Linked DNA regions of Tolumonas auensis DSM 9187. The protein of the gene in region 1 interacts with the protein of each later gene in a pairwise test. Links are inferred from orthologs where the notes say so. Each region holds a gene or a part of one and is shown in the gene's direction. Other genes may lie near its edges. The genes, in order: araC and xerC.

Region 1 (7,453 bases):
AAAATGAATCAGTCAGTCCCTTATCTGGAATTTTGCGGCATCAGCAAGGAATTTCCCGGCGTGAAAGCACTGCAGAATGTCTCCTTCTCCTGCCGCGAAGGAACCGTGCATGCACTGATGGGTGAAAACGGTGCCGGTAAATCCACTTTACTGAAAATTCTCAGTGGTTTTCAGGCACCGTCTAATGGCGTCATCAAATTGGGTGGCACGGAAAAGGCGTTCCAGAATACGGTGGACGCACTGGAAAGCGGTATTGCCATCATTTATCAGGAGCTGCACCTGGTCCCGGAAATGACCATTGCAGAAAACATTTATCTGGGTCAGCTGCCGACTAAGCATGGCTTCATTGATAAAGAAAAACTTTATCAGGATGCAGCTCGCCAGCTCGCTCGTTTGGGTATGGATGTTTCACCGGAAACCCCGCTGAAATATCTCTCTCTCGGACAATGGCAAATGGTCGAAATCGCCAAAGCGCTGACACGCGACGCGCGGGTGATTGCCTTCGATGAACCGACCAGCAGCCTTTCGTCCCGTGAAATTGAACAGTTATTCCGCGTCATCCGCCAGTTGCGGGATGAAGGGAAAGTCATCCTGTACGTCTCGCATCGTATGGATGAAATCTTCGAACTCTGTGACGCCATCACCGTGTTCAAGGATGGACAATTCGTCCGCACCTTTGAATCAATGCAGGAAGTGGATCGTGATCTGCTGGTGAAAACCATGGTGGGACGCGATTTAACCGACATCTACGGCTATGAGCCACGTCCGCTGGGTGACATGGGGTTAGAAGTAAAAAATCTGATGGGGCCGGGCTTGAAAGAACCGGTGTCATTCCATGTCAAACGCGGTGAAATCCTGGGGATTTTTGGTCTGGTTGGTGCCGGGCGCAGCGAGATGATGAAACTCATCTTTGGTGCGGACAAGATGGTTTCCGGCGAGATCTCGGTATTTGGCAAACAGGTGCCGATCCGTAATCCGATTGATGCGATCCACAGCGGCATCATGCTCTGTACCGAAGACCGTAAGGCGCTCGGGATCATCCCGATCCACTCGGTGCAGGAAAACATCAATATCAGTGCCCGTCGGCATAAGGCGCGTGGCGGCTTCATCATCAATCAGAAATGGGAAGATGAGAACGCCCGGCTGCGTATCCGCGATATGCGCGTGAAAACGCCCTCGCCACAGCAGGCCATTATGAATCTGTCCGGTGGTAATCAGCAGAAAGCCATTCTGGGCCGCTGGCTGTCGGAAGACATGAAAGTGATTTTGCTCGACGAACCAACCCGCGGTATCGACGTCGGTGCCAAAAATGAAATCTATAACGTGATTTACGATCTGGCCAAATCCGGTATCGCCGTGGTGGTGGTGTCCAGTGAGTTGCCAGAAGTTCTGGGCGTCTCGGATCGCATCATGGTCATGCGTGAAGGAAGGGTATCCGGCGAACTGCTGCATACCGATGCCAATGAAGTGAAAGCCCTGCATCTGGCTATGCCAGCCAGATAATAACCGGTTTTGGATTTGAGATAACGAGGAGTTTTACCATGGCAATAACCACTGCTGCACAAACAACAGCAAAAAAAGAGACAAGTAGCTCAGGGCTGCAACTCGCCCGCATATGGGACCAATACGGCATGCTGGTGATTTTCGCCATCCTGTTCCTGCTGGCCAGTGTGCTGATTCCGAACTTTGCCAGCCTGATCAATATGAAAGGGCTGGGTCTGGCAGTTTCAATGTCCGGCATGGTTGCCTGCGGCATGCTGTTCTGTCTGGCATCCGGTGAATTCGATATGTCCGTGGGATCTATCGTAGCCTGTTCCGGTGTTACCTGTGCTGTCGCCATTAATGCGACCGAAAGTATCACCATGGGTGTGCTGGCCGGTTTGGGCGTCGGCGCACTGTTCGGCCTGATCAACGGTATCGTCGTGGCGAAGTTCAAGATCAACGCCCTGATCACCACACTGGCTACTATGCAGATGGCGCGCGGGATGGGTTATATCATCTCTGATGGTAAAGCGGTCGGTATTGTGGAAGAAAGTTTCTTTGATATCGGTAACTCTGCCATGTTCGGTATTCCGACACCGGTCTGGATCACGGCAGTCTGCTTCGTGATTTTCGGTCTGCTGCTGAACAAAACCACCTTTGGACGTAATACGCTGTCGATGGGGGGTAACGAAGAAGCTTCGCGTCTGGCGGGTGTAAACGTAGTCCGTACCAAGATCATCATCTTTACCATGACCGGTCTGATCTCTGCACTGGCCGGCATCATTCTGGCGTCCCGTATGACGTCCGGTCAGCCAATGACTTCCATCGGCTTCGAACTGATTGTTATCTCCTCCTGCGTACTGGGCGGGGTTTCCATGAAAGGTGGTATCGGTAAGATCTCTTACGTGATTGCCGGTGTGCTGATCCTCGGTCTGATGGAAAACGCCATGAACCTGCTGAATATCTCTCCGTTCGCACAGTATGTGGTGCGTGGTCTGATCCTGCTGGCTGCCGTACTGTTCGACCGTTACAAACAAGTTCGCAAAGCACGTGTTTAGTGTTCACCCCAGAACACATTTTGTTGGCCAGCGGCAACGCTGGCTTTTTTTCCTTCAGAGGCATTGCGATGGTATCAACCAACAAATGGTAACGTTTACATAAAGAACTTGAACATTTGTGATCGAATTCACTTCCTCAGTGGATTTATCTCCGTCGGATGCAACAAATTAGTGGTGGCTGAATACAATGCACAGAGCTGACTTTTTTACCGAGAAGCTATTTTCCGCTATGTCCACCATGCAAAAAGATAAACCTAAACAGCTGAATCCGTTGCTGCCGGGCTATGCGTTTGATGTGTTCCTGGTTTCAGGAATGACGCCAATAGAAAAAAACAGTGCACTGGATTTTGTCATTGATCGTCCGAATGGCATGAAAGGTTACATCATTAACCTGACGGTCAAAGGGAAGGGTAAGATTTTTTCCGGAGAGAAGGAGTTTACTGTCGAACCGGGTGATCTGCTGTTATTTCCGCCGGAAGCAGTACATTACTACGGCCGTGCAGACGACAGTGATGAATGGTATCACCGCTGGGTCTATTTCCGACCCCGGGCTTATTGGGCTGACTGGCTGAAATGGCCACATGAGGTGGAAAAGGTCGGGCGCATTACATTGCCGGATTCACATCTGGCGGATGAGTTCGATAGCCTTTTTCTGGGGATCGAAGAAACACATAAAGAGATCCGTCCAATGTCAGAACAGCTGGCGATGAATCTGCTGGAGCGGTTACTGATCCGTTGCTATGAGATCTCGTCGCTGGCCGATCATACGCCGATGGATCACCGTATTCTGGAGGCTTGTCAGATATTAAGCGCGTCACTTTCAGCAGAGATCACGATTGAGGCATTGGCAGAGCAGGTGTTTTTGTCACCCTCGAGACTGGCGCATCTGTTCCGTGAACAGGTCGGGGTCAGCATTGTGCGCTGGCGCGAAGATCAGCGGATCATCCGCGCCAAACTATTGCTGCAGACTACCCCCATGCCGGTTGCAGTCATCGGTCAGCAGGTGGGGTATGACGATCAGCTCTATTTTTCCCGGGTGTTTAAAAAGCGGGTCGGGGTCAGCCCGAGCGAATACCGCAAGAACGCCAGCCCGCTCTGATTAACCATCCACCGGGTGTGCAGGCGTTGGCAGCAACAACTGATAAAAGGCCAGATCGAGCCAGTCGCCAAACTTGAAGCCGGCATGACGGATGGTACCGGCATGCACAAAGCCCAGTTTTTCATGCAGTGCAATGCTGGCCTGATTGCTGGCATCAATGCTGCCAATCAGTGTGTGATAATTCTGCTCTTTCGCTAAGGCAACAAGGCGCAGCATCAGAATGTTTGCAATGCCTTTGCCACGATGAGCCTTAGCGACATACACCGAATGCTCTAATGTGTATTTGTTGGCCGGGTAGGCACGGAAGCTGCCATAACTGGCAAAGCCCATCAGTTCCCCCTGCGCATTTTCGATGCCGATCACCGGATAGTTACCGGTCTCTTTATTTTTAAACCAGGTAACCATGTTTTCCATGGTGCGGGCCTGATAATCATACAGCGCAGTGGAGTGCAGAATGGCATCGTTGAAGATGGCAAGAATCGCGGCGGCATGCCGCTCATAACTACATTGAATTATTTGCATGAGAAAGTGGGTTATACCGGAATTGCGATGAATGATAGCATAAGTGCATTCTTGTTAGCGGTATGTAAAAACGTAATGTCTTATTCAAAATGGAATTTATTTCGCAAGGGCTGGATTGATACTTTGCCGCTGGTGGTGGCCGCCGCCCCGTTTGGCGTGCTGTATGGCGCACTGGCGATCGATAATGGCTTAAGTTTCTGGTCGGTGTTGGGCATGTCACTCATGGTTTATGCCGGTGCCTCGCAATTTATTGCCGTGACTTTACTGGCTTCTGCAACCGCATTTCCTGTTATCTGCCTGACGGTGTTTATCGTCAATCTGCGGCACATGCTCTATGCCGCCACGTTGATGCCGCATGTGCGGGAAATATCACTGCCTCGTCGTACATTAATGGCTTTCTGGCTCACCGATGAAACCTTTGCCGTGGTCAGTCAGCGTCTGCAGACCGAAGTGCAGCGCGGTGAACTGGTCTGGTATTACCTGGGCTCAGCGCTGTTTATGTATTCCAACTGGGCATTGTGTACGCTGGTCGGTATCACGTTGGGCCGTCAGTTGCCGAACATGACGGAGTGGGGGCTGGATGTCGCCATGGTGGTGGCGTTTGTCAGTATTGTGGTACCGGCATTGAAGAAATTCCCGCAATGGGCCTGTGCTGCTGTGGCGGTGGTGTGCAGTATTCTGATGCGCGACTGGCCGAATCAGAGCGGGCTGATGGTCGCCTCGTTGCTGGCGGTGGTAACCGGTATGGTGCTGGAAAAAGGAATGAAGAAATGAATCACTGGACATTGATCATCGGCATGATGCTGGTGACCTTCCTGCCGCGCTATTTACCTTTACTGCTGGCCGGAAAGATGGAATTTCCGGAGTGGCTGGAACGTGCTTTCAACTATGTACCAATTGCGGTGCTGAGCGCCATCATCGCGCAAACTACGCTGATCCATGACGGAGCCGTGCAGCTGACCTGGAACAATGCGCATCTGATTGCGGCGCTGGTGGCTTTTGTGGTTGCACTGAAATGTCGTCAGCAGTTAGTTGTGATCAGCTGTGGCTTATTGGCCTTTGGGTTGATGCGCTGGTGGTTTTGATTTGACATGAAAAAGAATGCCGGCATTTCGCCGGCATTTTTGTCTGATTGCGTTAGCGGAAAATTATTTTCCCAGCAAACGCTGATGCAGTTTCTGCACTACCAGCGAAGCATCTGATTCCGGAACCAGGAAGCAGAGGTTGTGGGTGCTGGCACCGTAGCAGATCATGCGTACGTTATGTTCGCTGACCGCATCGAATACCTGAGTACCCACGCCATTCACTTCGCTCATGCGGTTACCGATCAGCGCAACCAGCGCCAGATCGTTTTCCACTTTCACTTTACAGAATGCATTCAGTTCGTCCAATACTCCGTCATGCAGCACAGAACGACCGGTAGATGAGCTACCGGTTTGATCCAGGGTGATCGCCACGCTAACTTCAGAGGTCGTGATCAGATCAACCGAGATGCCGTGTTTCGCCAGAATCGAGAATACCTGCGCCAGGAAACCGCAGGCATGCAGCATGTTCGGGCTGTGCAGGGTCAGCAGGATCTGGTTACGGCGTAATGTGACTGCACGGAACAGCGGGCTGGATTCAGTGGTGTCGCGCACCCAGGTACCGCCGGCTGAAGGTTCTTTACTGGAACCAACGAATACCGGAATACCTTTACGCACTGCCGGTTGCAGCGTCGCCGGATGCAGTACTTTGGCACCGAAGGTCGCCATTTCAGCGGCTTCAGAGAACGTGATTTCCGGGATTGGATGCGCTTCTTTTACCAGTCGTGGATCGGTGGTGTAGATACCCGGTACGTCAGTCCAGATCTCCAGCTCGTCAACACCCAGCGCTTCTGCCAGCAGTGCCGCACTGAAATCGCTGCCACCACGGCCCAGCGTGGTTGTCTGACCGTCAGCGTTAGCACCGATAAAGCCCTGAGTGATCACGATATGATCTTTCAGCAGCGGAGCCATGTCCTGCTGCGCCAGATTATGGATCGCTTCAATTGCCGGAGTGGCACGGCCAAAGCGGCTGTCAGTACGCATGATTTTACGCACGTCAAACCATACGGCTTTATGACCCAGCTGATTCATCATTTCGGTAAACAAGCGGGTAGACATCAGTTCACCCTGTGCCACCAGACGATCTTCCAGTGCAGCATCGCTGTTCTGGGTTGCTTGGCGTGCCATGTCAGCAATCTCTTTTAAAATGCCATCCATGGTTTCGCGCAGCAGGGAAGGGTTACCTAATTCACTCAGAATATTGTCCTGAATGGTTTTCAGTTTTTTCAGGTGAATTTCCTGCTCGGCAGCAGATAAAGTTCCGCGCGCCAGATCAACTAGCAGGTTGGTTACACCAGAGCTGGCGCTCAGCACCACCACACGGGTGTTAGCAGTTTGGGTAACGATGGCTGCGCAACGGCGCATGGCTTCGGCATCGGCGACACTTGTGCCACCAAATTTAGCAACAGTAACCTTGCTCACGGGCTCTCCTTGAATAAGCAGGTATAACAAACTGATACAACGAAGGTGCAACTTGTGCGGCAGGAAGGGAATTCTTTCCAGCCAGAAGCGCTCCACCCTCAGGTGACAGCCCGGAGGATTCAGCCCCCGCAGCCGACAAACAACATCGCCAAAGATGATGGTTATCTCGGCGTTACACCCCCTGACTGACCTTCAACGGTTTTGGCACCTGTTGTCAGCGACCTGGGTAACGCTCCTCTTCTGGCCCCATTTAACGTATCAGCCGATGGCAAATTCCATGCGCATCTGAGCTGTGTCCAATGGGGTGCAAATTTATGCATTTGCCCGCCTATTCTAACAGGCGAACACCAAAAAGGGGAATCCTTACTGCACGATCAGAGGTAAACAAAAATAAATATTGAATGATTTCAGTGCTTTTTGTGAGGGGGAAGTGTGATGAAGGTTTTACTTTATGTTAATGGCGGGTAACGAGTGCAACAAACTGTGACGACTGACACGAACCACTATGGGGCAAGTTGATAGATTGCGCTCCGTGGAAACCAGAAATCTCCATTGCCAAACCGGGGCCGGACTATTTTACGGCCCCGTCTTTTTTTGCTTCTTTTACTTCTTACAAATCTTTCATCAGAATTTTTGAACGGCGCTGGTAGTTATACAGGCGTTGTTTTTCCATTGGCAACGCGCTGACTTCGACGTGCTCGAATCCGCGTTCACGGAACCAGTGGATTGAACGGGTCGTCAGTACAAACAGCTTTTTGATATTTTTGGAACGAGCCAGATCTTCAATC
Region 2 (7,604 bases), 1.1 Mb from region 1 along the record:
GCGCCTGCGCCACGTGATGAGCAGAAACAGTCAAAAGATCCGAAGGAAAAACCACCAAAAGACGGCAAACCACCGAAAGATGCGCCAGCCGAAGAGTGATCTGCATATAGCAAAACGGCTCCCTGAGGGAGCCGTTTTTGTTGGTAGATTAATATGTTTTCTTGTCGACATGTCCGAGATCGCGTTCCGGCGCGATCTGATCGCGTACCCGCTGCTTCAGTGCTTTGACATCCGGGAAGCCGCCATCCGCTTTACGTTCCCAGATACAGACGCCATTCACCAGAATTTCAAAACGGCCGCCGGTATCCGGATGTAAATTGACGCTGCCCAGTTCTTCACTGAAGGTATGTAACAGCTCTTGTGCCATCCACCCGGCGCGCAGCATCCAGTTGCACTGGCGGCAGTAGTAGATATCAACAACCGGTTTATCCATGATGTTTAACCTAACGTCACTTTTTCGCCGGACTGTTTACTGCAGGCGTCACTGAGTAATTCGATCAGCTCACGGCCACCGCGATTATCAATCCATTTGCCATCTTTCCAGTCGAAGTGATAGCCGTTTTCACGGGTCGCTACCCAGATCTGATGTAGCGGCTCCTGCTTGTTGATAATGATCTTGCTGCCGTTGACAAAAGTCAGCGTGACCACGCCGCTGTTGAGTTCACAATCAATATCGGTATCGCAATTATCTATGGCTTGTTCGATAAACTGGTAGCGCCCTTCCACCAGCGCGTGAAATTCACTGTCTTTCATTCCGGCTTGTCCTATTTGCATTTACTGCGATGAGTGAGATTATAGTGGTCCAAATTACTGAATCGCACAAGATCATGAAAATGCGCACATACAGTGTGGGTTTAGCACTGTTACTGACCGGTTTGCTGAGTGGTTGTGGCTTGAAAGGGCCACTGTATATGCCACAGCAGCCACCGGCACAACAGCAGCCTGCCCAGCCGCAAGACCAGACTGACAACCACCAGACCCAATCATAAGGAAACGATGGAGCCATGGATTTTTTTAATTATCGCGAAGATGGCGAACTGCTGGCCGAACAATGTGCAGTCAGTGAGTTAGTCGCCCAATACGGCACCCCTTTGTATATCTATTCCCGTGCGACCATCGAACGTCACTGGAAAGCGTTTGATGCCGCTGCCGGTGATGTGCCGCACCTGATCTGTTACGCGGTAAAGGCCAATGGCAACCTCGCGATCCTGAACCTGCTGGCGCGTCTGGGTTCCGGTTTTGACATCGTTTCCGGCGGTGAGCTGGCGCGTGTTATTGCCGCCGGCGGGGATGCGAAGAAAGTCGTGTTCTCCGGTGTCGGTAAAACCGAAGAAGAAATGCGTTATGCATTGGGGCAGGACATTCTCTGCTTTAACGTGGAATCAGAGCCGGAACTGGAACGCCTGAATCAGGTGGCGGGTTCTATGGGGAAAGTGGCGCGGATTTCTATCCGTATCAACCCGGATATCGATGCCGGTACCCACCCGTATATCTCTACCGGTCTGAAACAGAACAAATTCGGTATTCCGATTGAACGCGCACCGGAAGTGTACCGCTACGCGGCCAGCCTGCCGAACCTGCAGATCACCGGTGTGGATTGCCATATCGGTTCGCAGCTGACTGAAATCTCTCCGTTCCTTGAAGCAGTCGATAAACTGCTGGCCCTGATCGATGAATTATCGGCTGCCGGCATCAAAATTCATCATCTGGATGTGGGTGGTGGTCTGGGTGTGAATTACAACGACGAAACACCACCGCACCCGAGCGAATATGCACTGGCACTTAAACAGAAACTGCAGGATCGCGATCTGACGCTGATGTTTGAACCGGGCCGTGCGATTATGGCCAATGCCGGTATTCTGGCGACCAAAGTGGAATATCTGAAAGCGGGTGAAGATCGTCATTTTGCGATTGTCGATGCCGCGATGAACGACCTGATCCGTCCGTCACTGTACAGTGCCTGGATGAATATCATTCCGGTGAACCGTTCGCTGCCGCGTGATGCGCATCACTACGATGTCGTGGGTCCGATTTGTGAAACCGGCGATTTCCTGGGTAAAGATCGCGAACTGGCGATTGCACCGGGTGATTATCTGGTAGTCCGTTCCGCCGGCGCGTATGGTTTCTCGATGGCGTCTAACTATAACGCCCGTTCCCGTGCCGCAGAAGTGCTGGTGGACGGTGAACAGCCGCATCTGGTGCGTGAGCGTGAACCGCTGGCATCGCTGTGGCAATTTGAACATCTGTTGCCGTAACAGGAGTCAGGCTGCATGTTGATCCAGTTTTCCAAAATGCACGGTCTGGGAAATGACTTTGTGGTGGTTGATGGCGTCACGCAGAAGGTGTTTTTTAATGCGGAAACGCTGAAACGCCTCGGTGATCGTCATTTTGGTATCGGTTTTGACCAGCTGCTGCTGGTCGAACCGCCGTATGATCCTGATCTCGACTTCCACTATCGTATTTTTAATGCCGATGGTTCGGAAGTGCAGCAGTGTGGTAACGGTGCGCGCTGTTTTGCCCGTTTTGTGCGTCTGAAAGGGCTGACCAACAAAGACCGTATTGCGGTCAGTACGGTCAGTGGCCGCATTGTGCTGCAACTGGAAGATAACGATCAGGTTACGGTCAACATGGGCGTACCGGAGTTTGAACCGGCCAAGATCCCGTTCCGGGCCCTGAAAGCCGAGAAGCTTTATCTGCTGCGCGTTGCCGAACAAACGGTGATGTGTGGAGTCGTGTCGATGGGGAACCCTCATTGCGTGATCGAGGTGCCGAGTGTGAAAGATGCTCCGGTTGAAACACTGGGACCGAAACTGGAGTCGTTTGACCGGTTCCCTGAGCGGATCAATGTCGGTTTCATGGAAGTGGTTTCTGCCAGTGAAATCAATCTGCGGGTGTATGAGCGTGGTGCTGGTGAAACACTGGCCTGCGGCACCGGCGCCTGTGCCGCCGTCGTGGTTGGTATTCAGCAGGAGAAACTTAAAGGCCGTGTGAAGGTGAATCTGCCCGGCGGTTCGCTGTATATCTCCTGGAATGGCCCTGGCAGCCCGGTTTACATGACCGGTCCGGCAGAGCATGTCTTCGACGGACAAATCGAATTATGAGTATCAACATGGGTGCACTGGAGTCGATGCTGGAAGAGAACCGCATAGCCGATTATCTGAAGCAACATCCGGATTTTTTCCTGCGGCATAAAGAGTTGCTGGAAGAGATAGCGGTGCCCCATGAACAGCGCGGTACGGTGTCGCTGTTTGATGTGAAACTGGAGCGGCAGCGCGAGCGTCTGCAGCAGCTGGAAGATGAACGGCAGGAGCTGCTGGCGAATGCCACCCGCAACGAGTTTATCTTCCGCGTCTATACCGATGTCTATCCGGCGCTGTTCGCCTGCACGTCAATGCGGCAGTTATGGAAGTGTCTGCATTCCACGTTTCGTGAACGGTTGCGGATCCCGGCCTGTGCGCTGTGGGTGAATCAGGCGCGGGTGAAAGCCAAGCGCTTTGATAAGCCCTATGAGATGGAATATCCGCTGTTTCAGCGCTTGTGCCTCTATCCGATGGCCGATCAGCTGGTCTATTTCGGCCGCGTCAATGATTGCGACCGGGAGCTGATTTTCGGGCAGGGCTCGCTGGTGCACTCGATGGCCCTGCTGCGGCTCGGGGAGTATGGCGAATGGGGCTTTCTGGCCTTTGGCCATGCTAATCCGCAGCATTATCAGCCGGGGATGGACAGCCTGCTGCTGGAGCAGTTAGGCCGGTTCGTGACCTTGTTGCTGCCGACACTGGCCCGTTCCTGTGAGTGAGTCACTGTCCTCTGTCTTACATACCTATCTGGAATACCTGCGCGTCGAGCGCCAGCTCAGTGCGCATACCCTCAGTAATTATCAGCGGCATCTGCAGGCGTTAATTGAATGGCTGCAGGAGAAGCAGATCCAGGACTGGGGTGAGCTGAATAACCCGCTGGTGCGGCAATGGGCGCACACGCTGCGTAAACACAAAGATACTTCGCCGCGCACCATCAGCACCAAGATGTCGGCCCTGCGCAGCTTTGCTGACTGGCTGGTGATCCGCGGTATTCTGGCGGCGAATCCGGCGCGTGGGGTGGCACTGCCGAAACTGGGACGGCCACTGCCGAAAAATCTCGATGTCGATCAGGTACATCAGCTGCTGAATATCACTGATGAATCGGATCCGCTGGTGGTGCGTGACCGCGCCATCATGGAGCTGTTCTATTCCACCGGTATGCGTCTTTCTGAGCTGGTGGCGCTGGATCTGAATGATCTGGATATGACCAGTCGTCAGGTCAGAGTGATCGGCAAGGGTAACAAAGAGCGCATTCTGCCGGTTGGCCGGCTGGCACTGGAATGGCTGGAGAAGTGGCTCAGAACCAGAACCGCTTTTCTGCTCGAAGGGGAAACCGCCCTGTTTCTCAGCAGCCGCAAGCGGCGCATTACGGCGCGGATGGTGGAGATCCGCATTGAGCAGTGGGGACAGAAACAGACACTGAACAGTCATGTACATCCGCATAAACTGCGTCACAGCTTTGCCACACATATGCTGGAATCTTCCGGCGATCTGCGCGCGGTACAGGAGTTGCTGGGGCATGCCAATCTGGCGACCACGCAGATCTATACCCACCTCGATTTTCAGCATCTGGCTGCAGTGTATGACCAGACGCATCCCCGTTCCAAACGTAAAAAGCTCAAGCCGGAAGAGGAAGAGTGATTTCAGGCTGCTATCGTCAGTTTGACACCCAATGCTTTTAATACTTTAACCACGGTTTCGTATCGGGGATGAGCGCCCGGTGCGAACGTTTTATACAGACTTTCCCGACCGAGACCGGTTTGTACCGCGATCTGGCTCATGCCTCTGGCTTTGGCTACATCGCCTAAAGCCGTCAGAAATAGTGCCGGATCATCTTCCTCCAGAATGGCATTCAGATATTCGGCAATAGCCTCTTCGCTATCAAGATAATCTGCCGCATCGAAAGAAGACAGCGTGACTTTTTTCATGAAGATTTCTCCAGTTCAACCCAGATCAGCTTTGCTTGTCTGATGTCTTTACTCTGCGTTGATTTATCACCACCAGTGGTCAAAAATTTCTGTTTTAAGAAAGACGTTCATAATAAGTGTATCCTTAAAGATACATACTGCAAGTGTAAATAATCCCTTAATCGGCTTATGATGGCAGATATCTTCGGACCGCAAGACCTGTCAGGATCTCCTCAAGTTGCTGAAAAAATTCTCTCTCATGGTGCAGGGCACCACGTCCGATGCCGGTAAAAGCACGCTGGTGGCGGGGCTGTGCCGTCTGCTGAAACGACAGGGCTGGTCGGTGGCGCCGTTTAAATCGCAGAACATGGCGCTGAACAGTGCGGTGACAGCAGACGGTGGTGAGATTGGCCGCGCGCAGGCGGTACAGGCGCAGGCCTGTGAGATTGAGCCGACCGTGCACATGAACCCGGTGCTGCTGAAGCCAAATACCGATATCGGGGCGCAGGTGATCGTGCAGGGCAAGGCACTGGCGGATATGGACGCCTGCGCGTATCACGAATACAAACCCCGGGTGATGGGCGCAGTGATGGAGTCGTACCACCACCTGCAGGCGCACTATCAGGCAGTGATCATTGAGGGCGCGGGGAGTCCGGCGGAGATCAATCTGCGCGATCGTGACATTGCCAATATGGGCTTTGCCGAAGAGGCAGATTGTCCGGTCATCATTATTGCCGACATCGATAAAGGCGGCGTGTTCGCGCATCTCTATGGCACGCTGGCGCTGCTTTCCGAGAGTGAACAGAACCGGGTGATCGGCTTTGTTATCAACCGCTTCCGTGGCGATATTACCCTGCTGCAAGGTGGCCTCGACTGGCTGGAACAGACCACCGGCAAGCCGGTGCTGGGCGTGCTGCCTTATCTGCATGGCCTGTATCTGGAACAGGAAGATGCCATTGCGGTGCAGCAAGGTGAGCGCGGTAAATTCCGCGTGGTGGTGCCCTGTTTCCCGCGCATCAGTAATCACACCGATTTTGATGTATTGCGGCTGCATCCGGATGTGGATCTCATCATGGTGCCGCCGAATCAGCCATTACCACCGGCGGATCTTATTATTCTGCCCGGCTCGAAGAGCGTGCAGGGTGATTTGCGCTTCCTTCGCGAACAGGGCTGGGATAACGCGATCAACCGTCACCTGCGCTTCGGCGGCAAGCTGATTGGTATCTGTGGCGGTTATCAGATGCTGGGCGACATGCTGCATGATCCGCTGGGCCTGGAAGGTGAGGCCGGTTCCATGCCAGGGCTCGGTTTATTGCCGATCAGTACCACGCTGGCGCCGGAAAAACAGCTGCGCCGGGTGACCGGTACCCTGACACTGGAGGGTGAAACAGTTCCTGTGATCGGGTATGAAATTCATGCCGGGGTGACAGAGATTCCCTCCGGGTATACGCAGCCTCTGCAGCTGAATGATGGTCAGCAGACGGCAGAGGATGGTTTTTGCTCCGCGGATAACCTGATTCTGGGCAGTTATCTGCACGGACTGTTCGATGAACCGGCCGCTTGTAATGCGTTGCTGCGCTGGGCCGGGCTCAGCATCGATACCGCGCCGGATATGCAACAACTGCGGGAAGACGGCATCAACCGGCTGGCAGATTGTCTGGCCGATCATCTGAATATGGACAAGCTTTTTAGCCTTCTGGAGCAGTGGAAACAACAACATGCAAACTAAATCCTGTCCGGCGCTGCTGGTCAGTGCGCCTTCCAGCCATAGCGGCAAAACCACGGTTACTGCCGCGCTGGCGCGTTACTGGACGCAACAGGGCAAGACGGTGCGGGTGTTTAAGACCGGACCGGACTTTTTAGATCCGATGCTGCTGGAGCAGGCCAGTAGCGCACCGGTACATCAGCTGGATCTGTGGATGATGGGCGAGGATAACTGCCGGCGGCGTCTGGCGGAAGCCGCACAGGAGGCCGACCTCATCCTGATTGAAGGCGTGATGGGGCTGTATGACGGCCATACCAGTTCAGCCGATATCGCCCGCCTGTTTGCTATTCCGCTGTTGCTGGTCGTCGATGGCTCGGCGATGGCGCAGACCTTTGGCGCGCTGGTGTACGGACTGGCTAACTATCAGCCGGAGCTGAAAGTCTTCGGCGTGGTGGCGAACCGTGTTAACAGTGCCGGACATGCGCGTTATCTGCAGCAAAGTCTGCCGGACGGCATCCATTTCTGCGGTTATATGCCATCAAATGACGCGATCACGCTGCCGGAGCGACATCTCGGATTAGTGCAGGCGGCGGAGTTGCCCGATCTGGATAAGCGTCTTGATCTGGCGGCAGAACAACTCGCCAGCCATGGCGCGCTGATATTGCCGCCGGCGAGTGAATTCAGCTACCCGATCAGCAATAAGACGTGGAATGACGGATTAAACGGCGTCACGATTGCCGTGGCACACGATGCGGCGTTCAGTTTCATCTATCGCGATAATCTGCAGTTATTGCAGCAGATGGGCGCACAATTACGCTTTTTCTCCCCAATTTCCGATCAAACGCTGCCGGAGGCCGATGCGCTGTATCTGCCGGGTGGTTATCCGGAGCTGTATCTCGATCAGCTGGCGGATAA

The links.
Region 2: the proteins of araC (region 1) and xerC interact in binary tests that used the Escherichia coli proteins (3 or more experiments, as listed by UniProt). The link is inferred for Tolumonas auensis DSM 9187 from one-to-one orthologs.

The regions. Positions count from the first base shown.
Region 1 is NC_012691.1:2,355,615-2,363,067, reverse strand. Bases 1,835-4,683 are described here. They hold araC (arabinose operon transcriptional regulator AraC), read left to right. Parts: upstream 1,835-2,727; coding sequence 2,728-3,639; downstream 3,640-4,683. Other genes in these bases: TOLA_RS10940 (AzlC family ABC transporter permease), read left to right, coding at 4,237-4,683; TOLA_RS10945 (GNAT family N-acetyltransferase), read right to left, coding at 3,640-4,161; araH (L-arabinose ABC transporter permease AraH), read left to right, coding at 1,835-2,540. In the rest of the region: L-arabinose ABC transporter ATP-binding protein AraG, read left to right, coding at 4-1,503; more of araH, read left to right, coding at 1,542-1,834; more of TOLA_RS10940, read left to right, coding at 4,684-4,935; TOLA_RS10935 (AzlD domain-containing protein), read left to right, coding at 4,932-5,246; lysC (lysine-sensitive aspartokinase 3), read right to left, coding at 5,310-6,665; argA (amino-acid N-acetyltransferase), read right to left, coding at 7,276-7,453. UniProt on the Escherichia coli protein: Transcription factor that regulates the expression of several genes involved in the transport and metabolism of L-arabinose. Functions both as a positive and a negative regulator.
Region 2 is NC_012691.1:3,415,307-3,422,910, reverse strand. The notes cover bases 2,754-5,753. They hold xerC (tyrosine recombinase XerC), read left to right. Parts: upstream 2,754-3,788; coding sequence 3,789-4,718; downstream 4,719-5,753. Other genes in these bases: TOLA_RS15995 (cobyric acid synthase), read left to right, coding at 5,223-5,753; TOLA_RS16000 (addiction module antidote protein), read right to left, coding at 4,721-5,005; TOLA_RS16010 (DUF484 family protein), read left to right, coding at 3,098-3,796; dapF (diaminopimelate epimerase), read left to right, coding at 2,754-3,101. Also shown: TOLA_RS16035 (hypothetical protein), read left to right, coding at 1-99; TOLA_RS16030 (Rdx family protein), read right to left, coding at 149-433; iron donor protein CyaY, read right to left, coding at 439-753; LPS translocon maturation chaperone LptM, read left to right, coding at 834-989; lysA (diaminopimelate decarboxylase), read left to right, coding at 1,005-2,255; more of dapF, read left to right, coding at 2,271-2,753; more of TOLA_RS15995, read left to right, coding at 5,754-6,713; TOLA_RS15990 (cobyrinic acid a,c-diamide synthase CobB), read left to right, coding at 6,703-7,604. UniProt on the Escherichia coli protein: Site-specific tyrosine recombinase, which acts by catalyzing the cutting and rejoining of the recombining DNA molecules.